2 regions of the Micromonospora sp. NPDC048898 genome follow, and region 1 is predicted to be linked to the other one. Evidence: riboswitches for the same ligand, from Rfam matches in the RefSeq annotation. Region 1 holds a riboswitch; the other holds the start of a gene.
What was found. Region 1 has a riboswitch for thiamine pyrophosphate ahead of ACGFIQ_RS28375 (ECF transporter S component). Riboswitches for the same ligand answer to the same signal wherever they lie in the genome.
Positions count from the first base shown of each region.

Region 2: another riboswitch for thiamine pyrophosphate. It lies ahead of thiE (thiamine phosphate synthase); the one in region 1 lies ahead of ACGFIQ_RS28375 (ECF transporter S component).

Region 1 is NZ_JBICUF010000014.1:124,536-134,035, forward strand. It holds gene ACGFIQ_RS28325 (metal ABC transporter permease) at 1-548, shown strand, start outside; gene ACGFIQ_RS28330 (metalloregulator ArsR/SmtB family transcription factor) at 586-885, shown strand; gene ACGFIQ_RS28335 (Fur family transcriptional regulator) at 882-1,286, shown strand; gene ACGFIQ_RS28340 (hypothetical protein) at 1,338-1,946, shown strand; gene ACGFIQ_RS28345 (hypothetical protein) at 2,203-2,370, shown strand; gene ACGFIQ_RS28350 (acyl-CoA dehydrogenase family protein) at 2,545-4,551, opposite strand; gene ACGFIQ_RS28355 (DUF6328 family protein) at 4,656-5,159, opposite strand; gene ACGFIQ_RS28360 (sugar isomerase domain-containing protein) at 5,299-6,048, opposite strand; gene ACGFIQ_RS28365 (hypothetical protein) at 6,045-6,206, opposite strand; gene ACGFIQ_RS28370 (alpha/beta fold hydrolase) at 6,236-7,066, opposite strand; TPP riboswitch at 7,164-7,268, shown strand; gene ACGFIQ_RS28375 (ECF transporter S component) at 7,344-7,937, shown strand; partial or broken gene ACGFIQ_RS28380 (ATP-binding cassette domain-containing protein) at 7,990-9,500, shown strand, end outside.
Region 2 is NZ_JBICUF010000003.1:556,613-566,112, reverse strand. It holds gene ACGFIQ_RS12875 (hypothetical protein) at 1-269, opposite strand, end outside; gene ACGFIQ_RS12870 (ThuA domain-containing protein) at 341-6,184, opposite strand; TPP riboswitch at 6,495-6,604, shown strand; gene thiE (thiamine phosphate synthase) at 6,599-7,225, shown strand; gene thiO (glycine oxidase ThiO) at 7,222-8,493, shown strand; gene thiS (sulfur carrier protein ThiS) at 8,484-8,684, shown strand; gene ACGFIQ_RS12850 (thiazole synthase) at 8,681-9,460, shown strand.

The sequences.
Region 1 (9,500 bases):
ACGCGACGAGCGCGAACCTGAACGCCTACCTGTTCGGGTCACTGATCACCACCTCCCTCGCCGATGTGATCACCATCGCGGTGCTCGGCGCGGCGATCCTGGTCACGATGATCGCGCTGCGCCCGGCGCTCTTCGCGGTCAGCCACGACGAGGAGTACGCCCGGGTCTCCGGCCTGCCGGTGCGTACGCTGAACCTGCTGATCGCGGTCGCCACCGCGATCACCGTGACCATCGCGATGCGGGCCGTCGGGGTGCTGTTGATCAGCGCGTTGATGGTGGTGCCGGTCGCCACCGCCCAGCAGGTCACCCGGGGTTTCCGCAGCACCATGACCGCGGCGATGGCCCTCGGGCTCTTCGCCGCCGGCTCCGGTGTCTGGGTGGCGGCCACCGCGGACACCGCGCCGGGCGCCTCGGTGGTGCTCGTCGCGATCGCCTCCTTCCTGGTGGTCGCCGTCGCCGGTGGGGTCTGGCGGACACTGCGCCGGCGGTCCACGCCGGCCGCCGTGCCAACCGCCGAACCCCACGAGGTCGTGCTGGGCCGATCCTGAGCGGGGCGCCGTCGCTGGTATTGGTTACCGTTACAGGATGACCAGCGCGACGGGCTACGAGGGGTTCGACGGGGCCAGCGAGTTGCTCCGCGCCCTGTCGGCGCCCATCCGGCTGGCCATCGTCAGTGAGCTGGCCAGCGGTGAGCGGTGCGTGCACGAGCTGGTGGACAAACTCGGTGCCGCGCAACCGCTGGTCTCCCAGCACCTGCGGGTGCTGCGCGGCGCTGGTGTGGTGCGGGGTTCCCGCCGAGGTCGCGAGATCGCCTACAGCCTGGTCGACGAGCACGTCGCGCACATCGTGGCGGACGCGGTCAGCCACGCCGGGGAGGGATCATGAGCGAGAGCGAGAGCGGCACCGCGGTGCGCAACACCCGGCAGCGTTCGGCGGTGAGTGCGCTGCTGGCCGAGATGGAGGGCTTCCACAGCGCCCAGGACCTGCACGCGATGCTGCGCCAGCGTGGCGAGCGGGTCGGCCTGACCACCGTCTACCGCACCCTGCAGGGGCTGGCCGACACGGGCGAGATCGACGTGATGCGGCCGCCGGGCGGCGAGCACCTCTACCGTCGGTGCAGCGAGGGCCACCATCACCACCTGGTCTGCCGGGCCTGCGGGCGCACCGTCGAGGTGGCCGGGCCCGCGGTGGAGAGCTGGGCCGACCGGGTCGCCGCGCAGCACGGCTACGCCGACGTCAGCCACACCCTGGAGATCTTCGGCACCTGCCCGACCTGCGTCCGCTGACTGTCGATCCGACCGTGCCGTCCGCGCTCGGATCGTGGCACGCTGTCCGGCGTGAAAATCTATGCCGATCGGTTTCCGACCGCCGCCCGTCAGTTGCTCACCGACCTGCTCGTCGTCGCCTGGGTGTACGTGGCGATCCGCGGCGCCCTGTGGCTGCACGACCTGGTGCAGAAGCTCGCCGTACCGGGGCAGAAGTTGGAGGGCGCCGGTAGCGGGCTCGCCGACAACCTCGCCGACGCCGGCAGCAAGGTTCGCCGGGTGCCGCTTGTCGGCGACGAGCTGACCGCACCCTTCCGGCAGGCCGCCGACGCCGCACGGGGGCTCGCCGACGCCGGCCGCGACCAGCAGCACCTCGTCGACCAGCTCGCCCTCGCCCTCACCATCGCGGTGCTGATCTTCCCGCTCGGCATCGTGCTGCTCGGTTGGCTGCCGCTGCGGGTCCGCTGGATGCGTCGGGCCGGCTCGGCCGCGCAGCTGGCCGCCGGGCCGGCCGGTCGGGACCTGCTCGCCCTGCGCGCGCTGGCCACCCAGCCACTGGGCCGGCTGACCCGGATCGGTCCGGACGTCGCCGAGGCGTGGCGCCGCGGCGACGACGCGACGGTAGACGCGCTGGCAGCGCTGGAGCTGCGCCAACTCGGCCTGCGCAGCCGTGGCCGCTGACGATCACCGCACGTGCCGTGATCACCGCACGTGCCGTGATCACCGCACGTGCCGTGATCACCGCACGTGCCGGCGAGCACCGCTCGTGCCGTGATCACCGCACGTGCCGGCGAGCACCGCTCGTGCCGTGATCAGGTGATGAAAAGTAGGTCCTCGTGCTGCTTCTGACCTACTTTTCATCACCTGATCAACACAACTGCGGTGCCGACCACCGCGCCGCCCCGGCCCGCAGGGCGGGGACCGTTAAGGTCTTCGAGTGTTCTACTTCCTGGTCGTCATCGCCGTCCTGCTGCTCGGCTACGCCGCCGTCCTTGTGTCCTTCGTCCGCCGGGGCAAGAAGATCCCGCCAGCGGCCTACCTGGGCCTTGCGGCGCTCAACGGCCTGATCCTGGCGGCGGTGCTGGCCTGGGCGATCGCCGGTTGACCCGCGCCGTGGCCCGCTGACCCGCGCCGTGGCCCGCTGACCCGCGCCGTCGCCCACTGACCCGCGCCGTGGCCCGCTGACCGCGCCGTCGCTCACTGACCCGCGCCGTCGCCCACTGACCTGCGCCGGCCGCCGCCGAGCCGGCCCTGCTCGAAGTGGCGCCGGGCGGTGCGGTCACGGCTTCGGCGGGATGCGGCGGCGGACGTCCTTGGCGGTGGACGGGCCGGCCGACCAGCGGGCCACCCAGGGCAGTTCGTCGGACGGGGTGATCACGCCCTCCTCCAGGCCCGCGTAACGGCCGGCGAGGACGCGCTTCGCGGCGGCGGTGTCGACCGAGTCGGTGTTGTCCCACAGGGCGTTGAACAGGGCGTCCACCCGCACCCGCGCCTGCCGGCAGAACAGGTCGGCCAGCTCGACATTTTCCGGGCGGTTGCCCCGCTCGGCGTTGGCCCGGACGCAGACCGCGGACATCGCGAACAACTCGGCGCCGATGTCCACCACGCGGCCGAGGAACGCCTGCTTACGCTCCATCTTTCCCTGCCAGCGGGACATCGCGTAGAACGTCGACCGGGCCAGCTTGCGCGACGACCGCTCCACCTGGCGCAGGTGCGCGGCGAGCGGCCCGAACTCGGCGTACGCCGATGGGCTCTGCCCCCGGCCGACGGCCAGGGTGGGCAGCCACTTCGCGTAGAAGGCACCGGCTCGGGCGCCGGCGCGTGCCTTGCGGCCCAGCCCCGCGTCCGGGTCGATGATGTCGCCGGCCACCGACAGGTGGGCGTCGACCGCCTCCCGCGCGATCAGCAGGTGCATGATCTCGGTGGAGCCCTCGAAGATCCGGTTGATGCGCAGGTCGCGGAGCACCTGCTCGACGTTGGCCGGGCGTTCGCCACGGGCGGCCAGCGAGTCGGCCGTCTCGTAGCCGCGCCCGCCCCGGATCTGGACCAGCTCGTCGCCGACCTTCCAGGCCATCTCGCTGGCGTACAGCTTGACCAGCGCGGCCTCGATCCGGATGTCGTTGTGGTCGTCGTCGGCGAGCAGGCAGCAGAGGTCGAGCATGGTCTCCATGCCGTACGTGGTGGCGGCGATGAAGGAGAGCTTCTGCGCGACGGCCTCGTGCTCGCCTACCGGCCGGCCCCACTGGACCCGGTCGGCGGCCCAGCCCCGGGCCACGTTCAACGCCCACTTGCCGGCGCCCACGCACATCGCCGGCAACGACAGGCGGCCGGTGTTCAGGGTGGTCAGGGCGATCTTCAGCCCCTTGCCCTCGCCGCCGATGACGTTCTCGGCGGGCACGAACACGTCGTGGAACCGGGTGAGGCTGTTTTCCAGGCCACGCAGGCCGACGAACTCGTTGCGCCGTTCGACGGTGATGCCGGCGCTGTCGCCGTCCACCACGAAGGCGGTGATCCCGCCCCGCCGACCCTCGGTGGCCGGCACCCGGGCCATCACCACCAGCAGGGTGGCCACGATGCCGTTGGTGGCCCAGAGCTTCACCCCGTTGAGCCGGTAGCCGGTGCCGTCCTCGGTCGGCTCGGCGGTGGTGGCCAGCCGGGCCGGGTCGGAGCCGACGTCCGGTTCGGTGAGCAGGAACGCGGACACCTCGCCGGCGGCGAGCCGGGGCAGGAAGCGTTGCTTCTGCTCGTCGGTGCCGAACATCTTCAGCGGCTGCGGCACCCCGATCGACTGGTGCGCGGAGAGCAGCGCGCCGATGGCCGGGCTGACCGAGCCGGCCAGCATCAGCGCCCGGCAGTAGTGCAGGTTGCTCAGCCCCAGCCCGCCGTACTTCCGGTCGACCTTCATGCCGAACGCGCCGAGGTCGGCCAGGCCGTGGAACACCGAGTCCGGAATGGACGCGTCGCGCTCGATGGCGGCCCCGTCCACCTCGGAGGTCAGGAAGGCGCGGAACCGACCGAGGAACTCCTCGGCGCGAGCCACGTCGTCCGGATCGGATCGGGGCCACGGGTCGATCAGGTCGAGTCGGAAGCGGCCGAGGAACAGCTCCTTGCCGAAGCTGGGCCGGTCCCAGGTGGACTCGCGGGCGGCCTCGGCGACCTGCCGGGCCTCCTTCTCCGAGACCTGCCCGGCCTCCTCGGGCAACGGGGCCACGGCACCGGCGGTGCGGGGTGCGGCGTCGGAGTCGGGGCCGTCCGGTGTTGGTCTGCCGTCCTGCGTCGTGGTCACGGCTGCCCCCTCGAACCTCGGTGCGGCTGCGTCGACATGCGCGACTGTCGTCACGCTACCCCCGGTTGTTACCCGGGGGTAGCGATCGGTGGAGATCTGTCAGATCAGCGGCCGGCGATCTCGTCCGGGTCGTCGTCCTCGTCGTCCATGTCGTCCTCACCCCAGTTGCGGCGAGCGAACGGCAGGGCGGCCCAGAACGTGATGAACCAGAGCCCGGTCAGCGCACTGAGCACGAAGGCGATCGGCCGGTCCAGCACGAAGTCGGTGATCAGCAGCACCGCGCTGACCATCGCGATCAGCATGAAGGCGAGACCACCGGTGGCCATCCGGTGCGCGAAGCGCACCAACTCCGGCTTGCGCCCCTGCCGGAACAGCGCCCGGTGGAACGCCACCGGCGAGATGATCATCGCGGTCGCGGCGGCCGCGGCGAGCAGCGCGACGATGTAGACGTCCCGCTGGAACTCCGTGGTCCTGGTGAACCCGTTACTGAACGGCAGGGTGAGCAGGAAGGCGAAGAGGATCTGCACGCCCGTCTGTGCGACCCGCAACTCCTGCAACAGGTCGGCGAAATTGCGCTGCCAACGCTGCTTCTCGGTCTCCTTGGACACGCGCTACCTCCGGTGCGACGCTACTGCCGACGGTCCCGGCCGCCGACAGCAACGCCAATGCCCCACCTGGGCGAGCGTGAAACGGGTTCACGACATCCGTCGTTCACCTTCCGGACGCACCTCGGCCATCAGCACCGCGTCAGGACCCGCGCCGGATTCGACCGGCGTACCGGGTCTCCAATTCCGTGTTGTGCGCGTCGCCGTCGGGGATGTTCGCCGACAGGTAGACCGGCGGACGCTCCCCCGCCGCCAGCAGCCGCGCCACCACCTCCACCGTGACCTGCTGGGCCAGCAACGCGGCGGTGATCGAGGAGACCGCGCCGACCGCGCCGCCGCCGGGCAGCGGCAGCGTCGCGTCACCGTACGGCGCACCGTTGTCGAGCACGACGTCCGCGAGGTCGGCCAGCTTGCGCCCGGACGGGTGGCGGGAGGTCATCCGGCCAGAGTGCTGCGCCGAGGTGATCGCCACCAGGGCGTGGCCACGTTCCTTGACAAGGGTGGCGAACTCCACCATCGCGCCGTTGACCCCGGAGTTCGAGGCGAGAACGAAAACGTCGGCGGGCCGTACCGGAGCCAGCTCGTAGAGCCGGTGGGCCACCGCCGGGTCCCGCTCCAGCAACGGACCAAGCCGCTCGGCCGGCTCACCGCCGAGCAGCACCAGGTCACGCAGCGCGATCCGGTTGGTCGGCACCAGCCCACCCGCCCGGCCGGCGATCTCCATGGCGAGGGCCTCGGAGTGTCCGGTGCCGAACGCGTGCACCACCCCGTCGGCGCGTACGGCGTCGGCGATCAGGTCGGCGGCTCGCCCCACCGCCTCCCGCTGGCTGGCGGCCACCCGACCGATCGTCTCGGTCACCACGGCCAGGTAGGCCTCGGCACTCACCGTCATGCGTCCTCCGTCGTCCGATTACGGTCCAGCCAGCGCACCCCGAAGTCGACAGCCGCCCGCTGGCGCATCAAGCTGCCGGTCCCGGTGCCGACCGGTCCGCTGTGCGCCGCCCCGGTGGCCTCCAGGTCCGCCCAACGCGTCGAAGTCGTCCGCGTCACGGTGCCCCTTTCCGACCGACCCGCACGGCTCAGGCCGTTCCGGCGGCCCGGGCCAGGATCGCCTCGGCGAGCGGACCCGGCGCCGTGTCCGGAATCCAGTGACTCACACCGGTCAACGGCACGAAGCGGTACGCCCCGGTGACGTTCGCCGCACACGCCTCGGCGGCACTCCGGCCGATGGCGACGTCCCGGTCACTCCAGACGTAGGTGGTGGGCACCGCGACCGGGCCGACGCCGGCCAGGTCGGCGCGGGACATCGCCCGGTACCAGTTCAGCGCGGCGGTGAGCGCCCCCGGCGCACGCATCGGGGCGGCGTAGCGGTCCACCCGGGGCGCGTCGCCCACCCCACCGAGCATCTTGCACAGCGCTGTCGCGTTCCACGCCAGCAGCACCCTCTCCGCGGTCCCCGGCTTACGGAACAACGCGATGTACGACGAGCGGGCCTTCTGCTGACCGTCGTTGGCCAGGGCGTACGCCATGGCGGCCGGATGGGGCACGGACACCGCGGTCAGCGTACGGACCCGGTCCGGGTGCCCGGAGGCGACGGCCCAGGCCACGATCGCGCCCCAGTCGTGGCCGACCAGGTGGACGGTGTCCAGCCCCAGGGCGTCGAGCACCGCCACCACGTCGGCGACCAGCTCGGGGATCCGGTAGTCGGCCACCGCCGTCGGCCGCGCGCCGGGCGAGTAGCCGCGCTGGTCCAGCGCGTACGTGCGCAGCCCGGCCGCGTGCAACGCGGGCACCACGTCGTCCCACTCGCCGCGGTGTTGGGGGAAGCCGTGCAGCAGCAGGACGGGTACGCCGTCCGACGGACCGCCGGCGGTTACCTCGAACGTGAGACCTCGCGCGTCGACCCGCATGATCGTCAGCCTACCCAGCCGACGTACGGCCGGCCGCTGGGTGGAAGCCCTGCTAGGCCGGCACCCCTGGTCGGTGTTAGCGTCGTCGAGACAACTTCACATCCGACAGGGGAGCGCACAGCGCTGAGAGTGCGGGCACGCCCGCAGACCCTCGAACCTGATCTGGGTAATGCCAGCGCAGGGAGTTCGGTCGACCTCCAGCCGCGCCGCCGTCCGGTGCCACCGGGCGTGCGGCGTGCGTCTTCTCCTGGTTCGCAGTCAGAACTGGGAGCAATACATGAAATCCACCACCGACACCGGCCGCTGGCGGACCATCGACATCGTGGTCGCCTCGGTGCTCGCGGTCGCCTTCGGCGTCATCTTCTGGGCCTGGGGCCTGGTCTGGAGCGCCACCGAGGGCGCCTTCACCTTCTTCCCGCCGGCGCAGGCGCTGCTCTACGGCGTCTGGCTGATGCCGGCCGTGATCGGCGGCCTGGTCATCCGCAAGCCCGGCGCCGCGCTCTACTGCGAGACGGTGGCCGCGGTCCTCTCCGCGCTGCTGGGCAGCCAGTGGGCCGGCACGGTGATCCCGCAGGGCATCGTGCAGGGCATCGGCGCGGAGCTGGCGTTCGCCGCCTTCCGCTACCGGTCGTACCGGCTGCCGACCGCGCTGCTGGCCGGCGCACTGACCGGTCTCAGCGCCGCACTGTTCGACTTCTTCGTCTGGAACGCCGACTACGCGTTCACCGACTACCGCCTCCCGTACGCGCTGATCACCATCGTCAGCGCCACCGTGATCGCCGGTGCCGGCGGGTGGCTGCTGACCGAGTCCCTGGCCAAGACCGGAGTCCTGGACCGCTTCCCGGTAGGCCGAGACCGAGCACTGATCTGACCTTGTCCCGTTGAAATGCGGGTGGGCCCGGGGCCGGGAGGGGGTGGGTGTGGTGGGCGGGGTACTGCTGCGGGGGTTCGGGTGGCGGCACGCCGGGCGGCGCGCCTGGGCTCTGCGCGGGGTTGATCTGCGGGTCGAGGCTGGGGAGCGGGTTCTGCTGCTCGGGCCCTCCGGGGCCGGTAAGAGCACCCTGCTCAGCGCGCTGGCCGGGCTGCTCCCCGACGACTCCGGCGAGCAGGAGGGCACCGTCGAGATCGACGGTCTCGACCCGCGCAAGGGACGGGAACGCGTCGGCATCGTCTTCCAGGACCCGGAAACCCAACTGGTGATGGCGCGCTGCGGCGACGACGTCGCGTTCGGGCTGGAGAACCGCGGCGTACCGACCGACGAGATCTGGCCCCGGGTGGACGAGGCGCTGCGCCGCGTCGGCTTCCCGTACCGCCGGGACCGCCCCACCGCCGCGCTCTCCGGCGGCGAACAGCAACGCCTCGCCCTGGCCGGCGCACTGGCGCTGCGTCCGGAGCTGCTGCTGTTGGACGAGCCGACCGCCAACCTCGATCCGGCCGGGGCCGACCTGATCCGACAGGCGGTGGCCGGCGCGCTGGACGCCGACACCACGCTGATCCTGGTCGAGCACCGGATCGCCGAGGCGCTGCCACTCGTCGACCGGGTGGTCGTCCTGGAACCTGGCGGCGGGGTCCGCGCGGACGGCACACCCGAGGCCGTCTTCGCCGCCCACGGTGGCACGCTTGCCGCCGAGGGGGTCTGGGTGCCCGGTCACCCCATCGCGCCCCGGCCGGCCACCGCCGCGCCCGGGGACCTGCTGCTCACCGCCGACCGGCTCGGCCTGCCGCCCCGGCTGGGCTCCACCGACCTGGCGGTACGCGCCGGCGAGGCACTCGCCGTACGCGGACCCAACGGCGCCGGCAAGTCCACCCTGGCGTTGCTGCTCGGCGGGTTGCTCCGGCCGGGCGCCGGACGGGTCACCGCATCCGTCGAGTTGGCCGGCACCGACCACCGCACTCCCCCACACCGCTGGCCGGCCCCCGCACTGGCCCGGCGGATCGGGTCGGTCTTCCAGGATCCGGAGCACCAGTTCGTCACCAGCACCGTCTTCGACGAGCTGGCACTCGGCCCACGCCGGACCGGTCAACCCGAGGCGGCCGTCAAGCAGACCGTGTCCGGGCTGCTGGAACGGCTGCGCCTGGGCCGCCTCGCGGCTGCCAACCCGTACACCCTCTCCGGTGGTGAGGCGCGGCGGCTGAGTGTGGCGACCGCCCTGGCCACCGCGCCCCGCCTGCTGATCTGCGACGAACCCACCTTCGGCCAGGACCGGCGGACCTGGCGGGAGTTGGTCGACCTCTTCGCCGACCTGCGCGACGCCGGGCACGGCGTGGTCGCGGTCACCCACGACGCGGACTTCGTGGCCGCGCTCGCCGACCGCACCGTCACCCTGCGCCGAGCCGCGACCGGCACCGACCCGGCCGGTGATCGGCCAGACCGGCCGACGGCAGGCGAGCGGCCAGCAGCAGGCGAGCGGCCAGCAGCAGGCGAGCGGCCAGC
Region 2 (9,500 bases), on a different contig from region 1:
CTGTAGAAGCCCTGCCCCTCGGGCTGCGGCTCCAACTGCACCGGCCCGACCTTCTGCCCGTCCGGGCCGGTGGCGGTGAGCACCAGGCGCACCACCCGGTCCAGTCGCCGGCCATCGGCGTAGGTGGCCTGGATGGTGACCCCCTGAGCCCCGTCGCCGGCCACCGTCAGTTTGAGTTTGTCGGCCCGGGCGGCCGCCGGGGCAGCGGAGAGCAGGGTCAGGGCCAGCCCGGCGAACACGGCGGCCAACACCTTGCGGATACCCGTCACGGACATCTCCTCGCTACGAATGGGGGAGGCCCCTCCCCGACGCCGTGGCGTCGGGGAGGGGCCTCGTCGGATCAGAGCTGGCGACCGGGTGCCAGCCGGGTGGCATCGCCACCGAGCCGCCCGGTGCCCTTGACCGATTCGCCGTCGTTCGCCTTGACCCCGGCCGTGCTGGCCGCGCCGCCGAGTCGAACGATCATCGCGTCGGTGTCCCGCACCAGGACATCCCGGACCTCCGCCTCAGCCACCAGGGTGGCGTCGGCGGCGAGCGTGCGGAACGCGGTCAACTGCTTGATCGCCTTGTTGTCGTTGCCGGCCGCCTCGGCCTGACGGGCCGCGTCGAGCTTCGCCGTCAACTGCTTGTGCGCCTTGGCCGAGAGCCGACCCGTCGCCTTGAACCGGTCCAGCAGGTTCTGCATGTCCCGGAACGAGGTGGTGACGAAGAACCGGACAGTCGAGGTGGTCTCGTTGCCCGCCTTGTCGGTCGCGGTCACGGTCAGCTCGTGCAGGCCGAGTGGCAGCTCGTACATGGCCTGCAGAGTGCCGCTGGCGTACGCCTGGCCGTCCAGCTTGCCGACCACTGTCGCGATGCCCGAGGTCGGGTCGACGGCCTGCCAGGACACCCGGACGTCCTGGCTGTCCCCGTAGAGCTGGCCGTCGGCGATCCCGGACACCAGCAGCGTCGGCTTGGTGCCGTCGATCTTCAGGATCGCCGACTTGAGCGTCTCGACGTTGCCCGCCTTGTCGGTCGAGCGGTACAGCAGCTCGTGCTGCCCGTCACCGGTCACCTCGACCGGCGTCGTGTACGGCGTCCACGCGCCACCGTCCAGCGACCACTCCACCGTCTTGCTGCCGGAACCGGCGTCGGTCGAGGTCAGCACGACGGGGATCGTCCCGTTGTGCCAGCCGGCGTCGTTCGCCGGAGCGAACGTCGCCGAGGTCACCGGCGCGGTGGCGTCGATCTTGGCGGAGACGGTCTTCGTCTCCTCCACGTTGCCGGCCTTGTCGGTCGAGCGGTACCGCAGCTCGTGCTCGCCGTCGCCGGTGATGGCCACCGGTGCGGTGTACGCCGTCCAGGTGGTGGCCCCGTCCAGCTGGTACTCCGTACCGGCGATGCCGCTACCGCCGGCCTCGTCGGCGGCGGTGAGCGTGACAGTCACCGGCCCGGTGTACCACCCCTCGGTCGGGGTGCCGGAGACCGCCGCGGTGGTGACCGGCGCGGTCTCGTCGGCCACCTCCGTGCTGAGCCGGAAGTAGTCGAACGAGGCGGTCTTCGACGCCGTCTGGTTGGCGCCGAGGGTGAACAGCCCGACCTTCGGGGTGGCCCCGACGGCGCTGTTGGTCAGCGCCTCCAACGCGGTCCAGGTCGTGCCGTCCGCCGAGTACGACGCCGTGAACGTGTTGCCCGTGCGGGCCAGCCGCAGGTGCCACACCGCCGAGGTGAGGCTGGTCGCCTCCGGCTGCGGGGTCTGCACCACCCCGGCGATCTCGCTGCGGAACTCGATCCGCCGCGTCACCGCCTGGCCGGCCTGGTTGTCCGCGATGAAGTCCAACTTCAGGTAGTTGTCGTCATCCGCCTGCACGAGCAGACCGGCCTGCTGGTACTGCTCGTTCAGCAGGCTGCCGTCGACCTTCGTCTCCAGGGTCCAGTCGCCGGACGGCGCGGTCTGGAGGATGAAGTTCTTCGGCCCGGTGTTGTCGGTGCCGTAGATGTCACCGTTGGGCACGTCGATCCGCAACGCGCCATCGGTGACCCGGTAACCGGCGGTGTCCTCCCGCGTGATGGCGTCCCACCGGCACTTGTCCAGCGAACTGCCGGTGAACTCGTCCGACGGGTCGACCGGGCCGGCCGGGGCGTCCGGCGTGACCACGAACGAGTCGAAGGCCGCGTCGACAACAGGTGCCTCGGTGCCACCGTTGAGGGCGAAGACCCCGATCCGCGGGTTGGTGATGCCGGCGAGCGCGGCCGAACGGCCGACCGGGGTGAAGGTCTGCCCGTCGCCCGAGGCGGACGCGGTCAGGTTCGTCCCGTCGCTGGTGATCCGCAGGTACACGGTGTCACCCGCCGGTGCGTTGGTGGCGTCGGCGGCCTCGTTGCGAGGCGTGGCCGCGGTCTCCCGGATGAACTCCACCCGCCGGCTGCCGTTGTAGAGCAGGTCCACCTTGGCGTAGTTGTCGTCGTCGCCGTACACCAGCAGGCCAGCCTGCTGGTAGTTGGCCGTCACCGGGAGGGTGACCTTGGTGGTCATCTCCCAGGCGCCGGTCGGAGCCGCCTGGAGCACCAGGTTGGTGGCGTCGTTGCGAGCCCCGTAGAGGTCACCCACCCCGGTGGGCAGCCGCAGCGCGCCGCCACTGAGCGAGTAGAGCTGGTTCTCCCGGACCACGCTGGTCCACCGGCCCTTGTCCAGGGTGTTGCCGTTGAAGTCGTCCGAGCGCGCCCCGAGGCAGGACGTGTCCGGAGCGTCCACCCGCACCGGCACCGTGGTGTACGCCTTGGCGCCCTTGCTGTCGGTCACCGTGAGGGTGGCCGTGAAGGTGCCCGCGTTGGTGTACGTGTGGCTGGCGTCCAGGGTGGTCGCCGTGCCTCCGTCACCGAAGTCCCAGGCGTACGTCAGCGGGGTGTTGCCCTCGGCGTCGGTCGCCGTGCCGTCGAAGGCGACGGTGACCGGCGCGGTGCCGGTGGCCGGGGTGGCCGTGGCACTGACCGCAGGCGGCGCGTTCTCGGTGACACCGCGGCCGACGAAGTCCATCCAGTTGACGTTGAACAGCGAACCTGTTCCGCCGTTCGGGTCGCGGGCCACGAAGAACAGCGAGCCGCTCGCGGCACCGGTGACCGGCGCGCTCACGTCCGTGTACGTCTGCCACGCGCCTGTCGTCGGCACGACGGCCGTGGCGACCACCGGTCCGTCGACCGCACCGGCGCGGACCTCGATCCGACCGCCGGCGGCGGCCGAGGCGGCCCGGAACCGGATCTCGGTGATGTTGGTCAGGTCCGCCGGAGCGACCGACCACCAGTCACCGTCCTCGATGAACGCGATGCTCTGGCCGCCACCGGCGGTGTCGGCCGCGGCCTCCCGCTGCACGCCGGCGTCTCCGCCGCCGGTGCTCACCGGCGTCCGGCCGGTGGCCGTGAAGTACTCGGCCTGCTTCTGCTTGGGCTGCAGGATCTCGATCTGCCGACCGGTGAGCGCACCCGCGCCGCCGGCACCACCCTCGTCGGTGTAGGTGGCCTCGAAGACCGCGAACACGTTCGCCTCGGCGCCGTGCCCGGAGGCGAGCGACGTCTGGACGGTGCCGGTGCAGCCGGTGTGCTGCTCCAGCGGGTGGGCGTGCTCGTCGTGACCGAGCAGCACCTGGAGGTTCACCTTGGCGCAGTCGATCTGCCCGTCCTCGGGGTCGGTCACCTTGATCGTGTACTTGACCTGGTCACCCCAGTTGAAGAAACCACCGTCCGGCGGGAACTCGATGGTGACCGTCGGTGCGGTGTTGCCCACGGTGATCGGCACGTTGCCCACCGCGGTACGGCCCTTCGCGTTGGTCACGGTGAGCTGGGCGGTGTAGTTGCCCGGCGTCACGTAGGTGTGCGTCGGGTTCGCCTCGGTGGAGGTCTGCCCGTCGCCGAAGGACCAGGCGTAGGTGAGCGCGCCACCGTCCGGGTCCCGGGAGCCGTCGCTGGAGAACGTGACGGTCAACGGCGCCGGACCCCAGCTGGGGTTGGCGGACGCTGCCGCGATCGGCGCGCGGTCACCGGCGGTGTAGTCGATCCGGTAGATGCCGGAGTTGTCGTTGTTGCCGCCGAATCCGCTGCCCCACTCGATCAGGTACAACGCGCCGTCCGGACCGAACTCGAAGTCCATCGGCCGGATCATGCTCATGCCGGTGAGCAACTGGTTGATGTCCACAAGCGACTTGCCGTCGGCGGTCACCTGCATCGTGTACATCTTGTTCTGGTTCCACTCGCCGAGCAGCGCCTTGCCGTCGTAGTAGGCCGGCCACTTGCGGGTGGAGTTGAGGTTGGGGTCGTACCGGTAGGCCGGGCCGCCCATCGGCGCGCCGCCGCCACCGATCTCCGGGTACCGCGCGTCACCGGCGTAGCCGTAGTCGACGGTGGCCGGGACGACCGGGGGGAGGTTGGTCAGGCCGGTGTTGTTCGGCGAGTCGTTCACCGGTGCGGCGCAGTCGAACTTCGCCCCGCTCGGGCCGGACGGGAACGTGTAGTCGTTGTACGCCTCGTTCGTGCCCGTGCAGTACGGCCAGCCGTAGTTGCCGGGGGTGACGATGTTCCACTCGACCAGACCGCGGGGGCCCCGGGTCGGGTTGTTCGCGTTGGCGTCCGGCCCGTAGTCCCCGACGTACAGCGTGTCGGTCTTCGGGTCCGTGCCGATCCGGAACGGGTTGCGGAAGCCCATCGCGTAGATCTCGGGACGGGTCTTCGCGGTGCCCGGCGCGAAGAGGTTGCCCGTCGGAACGGTGTACGTCCCGTCGTCCTCCGGGTGGATCCGGATCACCTTGCCGCGCAGGTCGTTGGTGTTCGCCGACGTGCGCTGCGCGTCGTAGTCCTGGCGGCCCGGGCGCTCGTCGAGCGGCGAGTACGCGTTGGACTCGAACGGGTTGGTGTTGTCACCGGTGGCCAGGTAGAGGTTGCCGGCGCTGTCGAACGTCATGCTGCCGCCCGCGTGGCAGCAGGTGTTGCGCTGCGTGTCGACCCGCAGCACCTGCTTCTCGCTCGCCGGGTCGATGGTGTCGCCGGTCACGGTGAACCGGGACAGCAGGTTGCGCGTGACGTTGTCGTTCGGGGCGTAGTAGAGATACACCCACTTGTTGGTGGCGAAGTCCGGGTCGAGCCGGATGCCGATCAGACCGTCCTCGTTGCCGGTGAAGACATCCAGGTCGACGGCGGTGACGGTGCTGCCGGTGTCCGGCTTGATGATCTGCACCCGGCCGTCGCGCTCGATGTAGAAGACCCGCCCGTCGGGGGCGATGTCCAGCTCCATCGGGTTGCTGGTGTTGCTGTCCAGGGCGATCTTCTCGAAGTTCGAGGTCTTCGTGGCACCGCAGTCGGCGTCCGCGACACCGGCCGCGGTCCGGATGCCGCCGAGCAGGTGGGACAGGAACTCGGGCTCGGCGAACGACTCCCGCGTGTGCCCGCCACCGGTGTACCAGGAACGACCGCCGTCGAAGTCCTGACACCAGGAGGTCGGGTGGTCGGCGCCCATCGCGCCCGCCCCCGGGGTGTAACTCTTCTCGTCCAGGCTGGCCAGCACGTGCACGTCCGGCCGCGGGTTGGTCTGGAAGTTGTACCACTCGTCGAACCGGGACCAGCGGTCCGGCAACTCGGCAGTGGACGGGTGGGCGTGGTCCTCCACCTTGACCGTGGCCTGCTGGTTCTGCGGGTGGTTGGCGAAGTACGCGCCGACCAGGTCGCCGTACCAGGCCCAGCTGTACTCGGTGTCCGACGCGGCGTGGATGCCGACGTAACCGCCCCCGGCCTTCACGTAGCGCTCGAACGCCGCCTGCTGCTCGGCGTTGAGGACGTCACCGGTGGTGGAGAGCCAGATCACGGCCTTGTACTTCGCCAGGTTGGCGTCGCTGAACGCGGCGCCGTCCTCGGAGGCGTCCACGGTGAACCCGTTGGCGGCGCCGAGCTGTTGGAGGGCGGCGACACCGGTGGGGATGGAGTCGTGCCGGAAACCGGCAGTCTTGGAGAAGACCAGGACCGAGAAGGGATCGTCGGCGGCCTTCTGGGGCGCCTTCGGCGCCACCTGGGTGACCGGGGTTCCGGCCGCTGCCTCCCGTGGGGGGACCTGTGCGGCGGCCGGTGCTGCCTGCGCGGGCGTGCCGAACAGGGTGGTCGAAGCGAGGGCCAGGGAGATGAGGGTTGCGGTGATGGGTACGCGGGCACGACGAGAACGGGACACGCCGCCTCCTGTGTCGTAGTGACGGAGATCGCGGGAGTCGGCTCGCCGAAGGCCGTCCCTGATGGAGTCGGTGGTCACACCCTGCGAGGGCGCCCCCACCGACATTTTGTCGAATCGCTGAACAAATTAATTCGACTGGTTCAATGTCCGGCAAGATGCCGGCGGGTAACGGTTCTGCAACGGCAGGCGACATTCCGAACAGGACCGTATGAACCGCCCCACAGATCTAGCTCGATTCGGTGCGTTCCGGCCCACCGGCCGCCGCCGAGCCCGCCTTGGCAGACCGGCGGATCTGTCGTACGGTGACACGCAAGTAACCCACGGGAGCCCGGTGTACCGGGCTGAGAGGGGGGCTGACAGCCCCCGACCGTCGAACCTGATCCGGGTAATGCCGGCGCAGGGAGGAGAGTTGCCGTGCCGTCCCTGGGGCGACTGCATCTGATCACCGACACCCGACCCGGTCGGGACCCGCTCACCGTGGTCCGGGCCGCCCTCACGGTGGCCCGCGCCGACCTGGTCGTACAGGTCCGGGTGGAGGACTCCGCCACCGACCGCGAGGCGTACGACCTGGCCCGGCGGGTGCTGGCGCTCTGCCTGCCGTACGAGGCGACCTGCCTGGTCAACGACCGACTGCACGTGGCGTTGGCGGTGGGTGCCGCCGGCGGCCACGTCGGAGCCGACGACCTGCCGGTCACCGCCGCCCGTCGGGTGCTCGGCCCCACCGGCGTGCTGGGAGCCACCGCCCGCGCGCCGGAAACGGCGACCGCGGCAGTCGCGGCGGGAGCCAGCTACCTGGGCGTCGGGCCGTGCCACCCCACCAGCACCAAGTCCGGCCTGCCGGACCCCATCGGGCCCACCGGGGTACGCGCCGTCGCCGACGCCGTCGACGTGCCGGTCATCGCGATCGGTGGCGTGACCGCCGCCCACGTCCGGGAGCTGCGGGCCGCCGGGGCGTACGGGGTGGCGGTGGTCGGCGCGCTCTCCGCCGCCGCCGATCCGGCGCAGGCGACCGCCACGCTGATCGAGGCCCTGACGTGCTGACCGGCCGGTCGGACTCGGCGTCGTCCGACGACCGGGTCCGGCCGGACGTGGCGGTGATCGGGGCCGGGCCGATCGGGTTGGCGATCGCCTGGCGCTGCGCCGCGCGAGGGCTGCGGGTGGTGGTGCACGATCCGGCACCCGGCTCGGGGGCGTCGGCGGTGGCCGCCGGCATGCTCGCCCCGGTCGCCGAGGCGTACTTCGGTGAGCGGCAGCTGACCGAACTGCTGCTGGCGTCCGCCGCCCGCTGGCCCACGTTCGCCGCCGAGCTTGCCGACGCGACGGGCGTCGACATCGGCTACCGGACCGAGGGCACCCTGCTGGTCGGGTTGACCCGCGACGACCTGGCCGAGGCGCGCCGGCTGTGGGCGTACCAACAGGGGTTGGGTCTGCCGGTGACCCCGCTGCTCCCCAGCGAGCTGCGCGACCTCGAACCTGCCCTCGCCCCCCGGGTGCGCGGCGGCGCGCTCGCGCCGACCGACCACCAGGTCGACCCCCGGCTGCTGGTGCCGGCGCTGCGCACGGCCGCGCAGCGAGCCGGCGCGGTGCTGGTGTCGCAGGCGGTCACGCGGCTGTCCGATGTGGATGCCTCGGTCACCGTGGTCGCCGCCGGCTGCGGGGCCGCCGCACTCACCGGCCTGCCCGTGCGACCGGTGAAGGGCCAGATCCTCCGGCTGCGCGCGCCCGACGGCGTCGCGCCGGGCTTCCGGCACGTGATCCGGGGGTACGCCGACGGCGAACCGGTCTACCTGGTGCCCCGCCCCAACGGCGAGGTCGTGCTCGGCGCGACTGTCGAGGAACGATCGGACACCACTGTCACCGCCGGTGCCGTGCAGCGCCTGCTCCGCGCCGGAGTCGACCTGGTGCCCGAGCTGGCCGAGTACGACCTGGTCGAGGCGGTCGCCGGGCTGCGGCCGGGCACCCCGGACAACGCACCGATCCTCGGGCCGCTGCCGGGCCGACCGGACGTCCTGGTCGCCACCGGTCACCACCGGCACGGCATCGTGCTCACCCCGGTCACCGCCGACCTGATCACCGAACTGGTACGCGCCGGCGAGCCCGATCCGCTGCTCGCGCCCTTCCGACCGGACCGGTTCGTCGGCGCGGCGGCGGACGGCAAGCCCTTGCGGTTCGTTGGCGAGCCGTTTCGGTTCGTCGGCGCGGCGGCGGACGGCAAGCCCTTGCGGTTCGTCGGCGAGCCGTTTCGGTTCGTCGGCGCGGCGGCGGACGGCGAGCCCGAAACGACGATGAAGGGGGACCTGTGGAGTTGACGGTGAACGGGGCTGGGCGAAGCGTCCCGGGTGAGGTGTCGGTGGCCGACCTGGTCCGTGACGTCGCGCCACAACCGCGTGGGGTGGCGGTCGCGGTCAACGGCGAGGTGGTGCCCCGGGCGGGTTGGGCGACCACGGCGTTGCGCGACGGTGACCGGGTCGAGGTGCTCACCGCGGCGCAGGGCGGGTGAGCGGGGTGTCGTTCGAGTTGGGTGGGGAGACGTTCACCTCGCGGCTGATCCTCGGCACCGGTGGTGCCGCCAATCTGCACGTGCTGGAGCAGGCGATCCGGGCGTCCGGCACCGAGCTGGTCACGCTGGCGCTGCGTCGGGTGGACACCGCCCCGGGCACGGCCGGCGGGCTGCTGGACCTGCTGGACCGGTGCGGGGTACGCCTGCTGCCGAACACCGCCGGCTGCCACACCGCGACCGAGGCGGTGAAGGTGGCCCGGCTGGCCCGGGACGCGTTCGACACCGACTGGGTCAAGCTGGAGGTGATCGGCGACGAGCGGACGCTGCTGCCCGACGGGGTGGAGTTGCTCCGCGCCGCCGAGGAGTTGGTCGCCGACGGTTTCACCGTCCTGCCGTACACGAGTGACGACCCGGTGCTCGCCCGCCGGCTCGCCGACGTGGGCTGTGCCGCGGTGATGCCGGCCGGCTCGCCGATCGGCTCGGGGCTGGGCATCGGCAATCCACACCACATCCGGCTCATCCGCCAGGGTGTCGACGTGCCGGTGATCCTCGACGCCGGCATCGGCACCGCCTCCGACGCGGCCCTGGCGATGGAGTTGGGCTGCGACGGGGTGCTCCTGGCCAGCGCGGTGACCCGGGCCGCGGACCCGGTGGCGATGGCCACCGCGATGCGGTACGCGGTCGAGGCCGGGCATCTCGCGGCCGGCGCGGGCCGGATCGCCCGCCGCTTCCACGCGCTGGCGTCCACCCCCGACGAGGGAAGACCCAACCTGTGACCGCCCCACCGCCACCGCCACCGCCACCACCGCCGCCGCC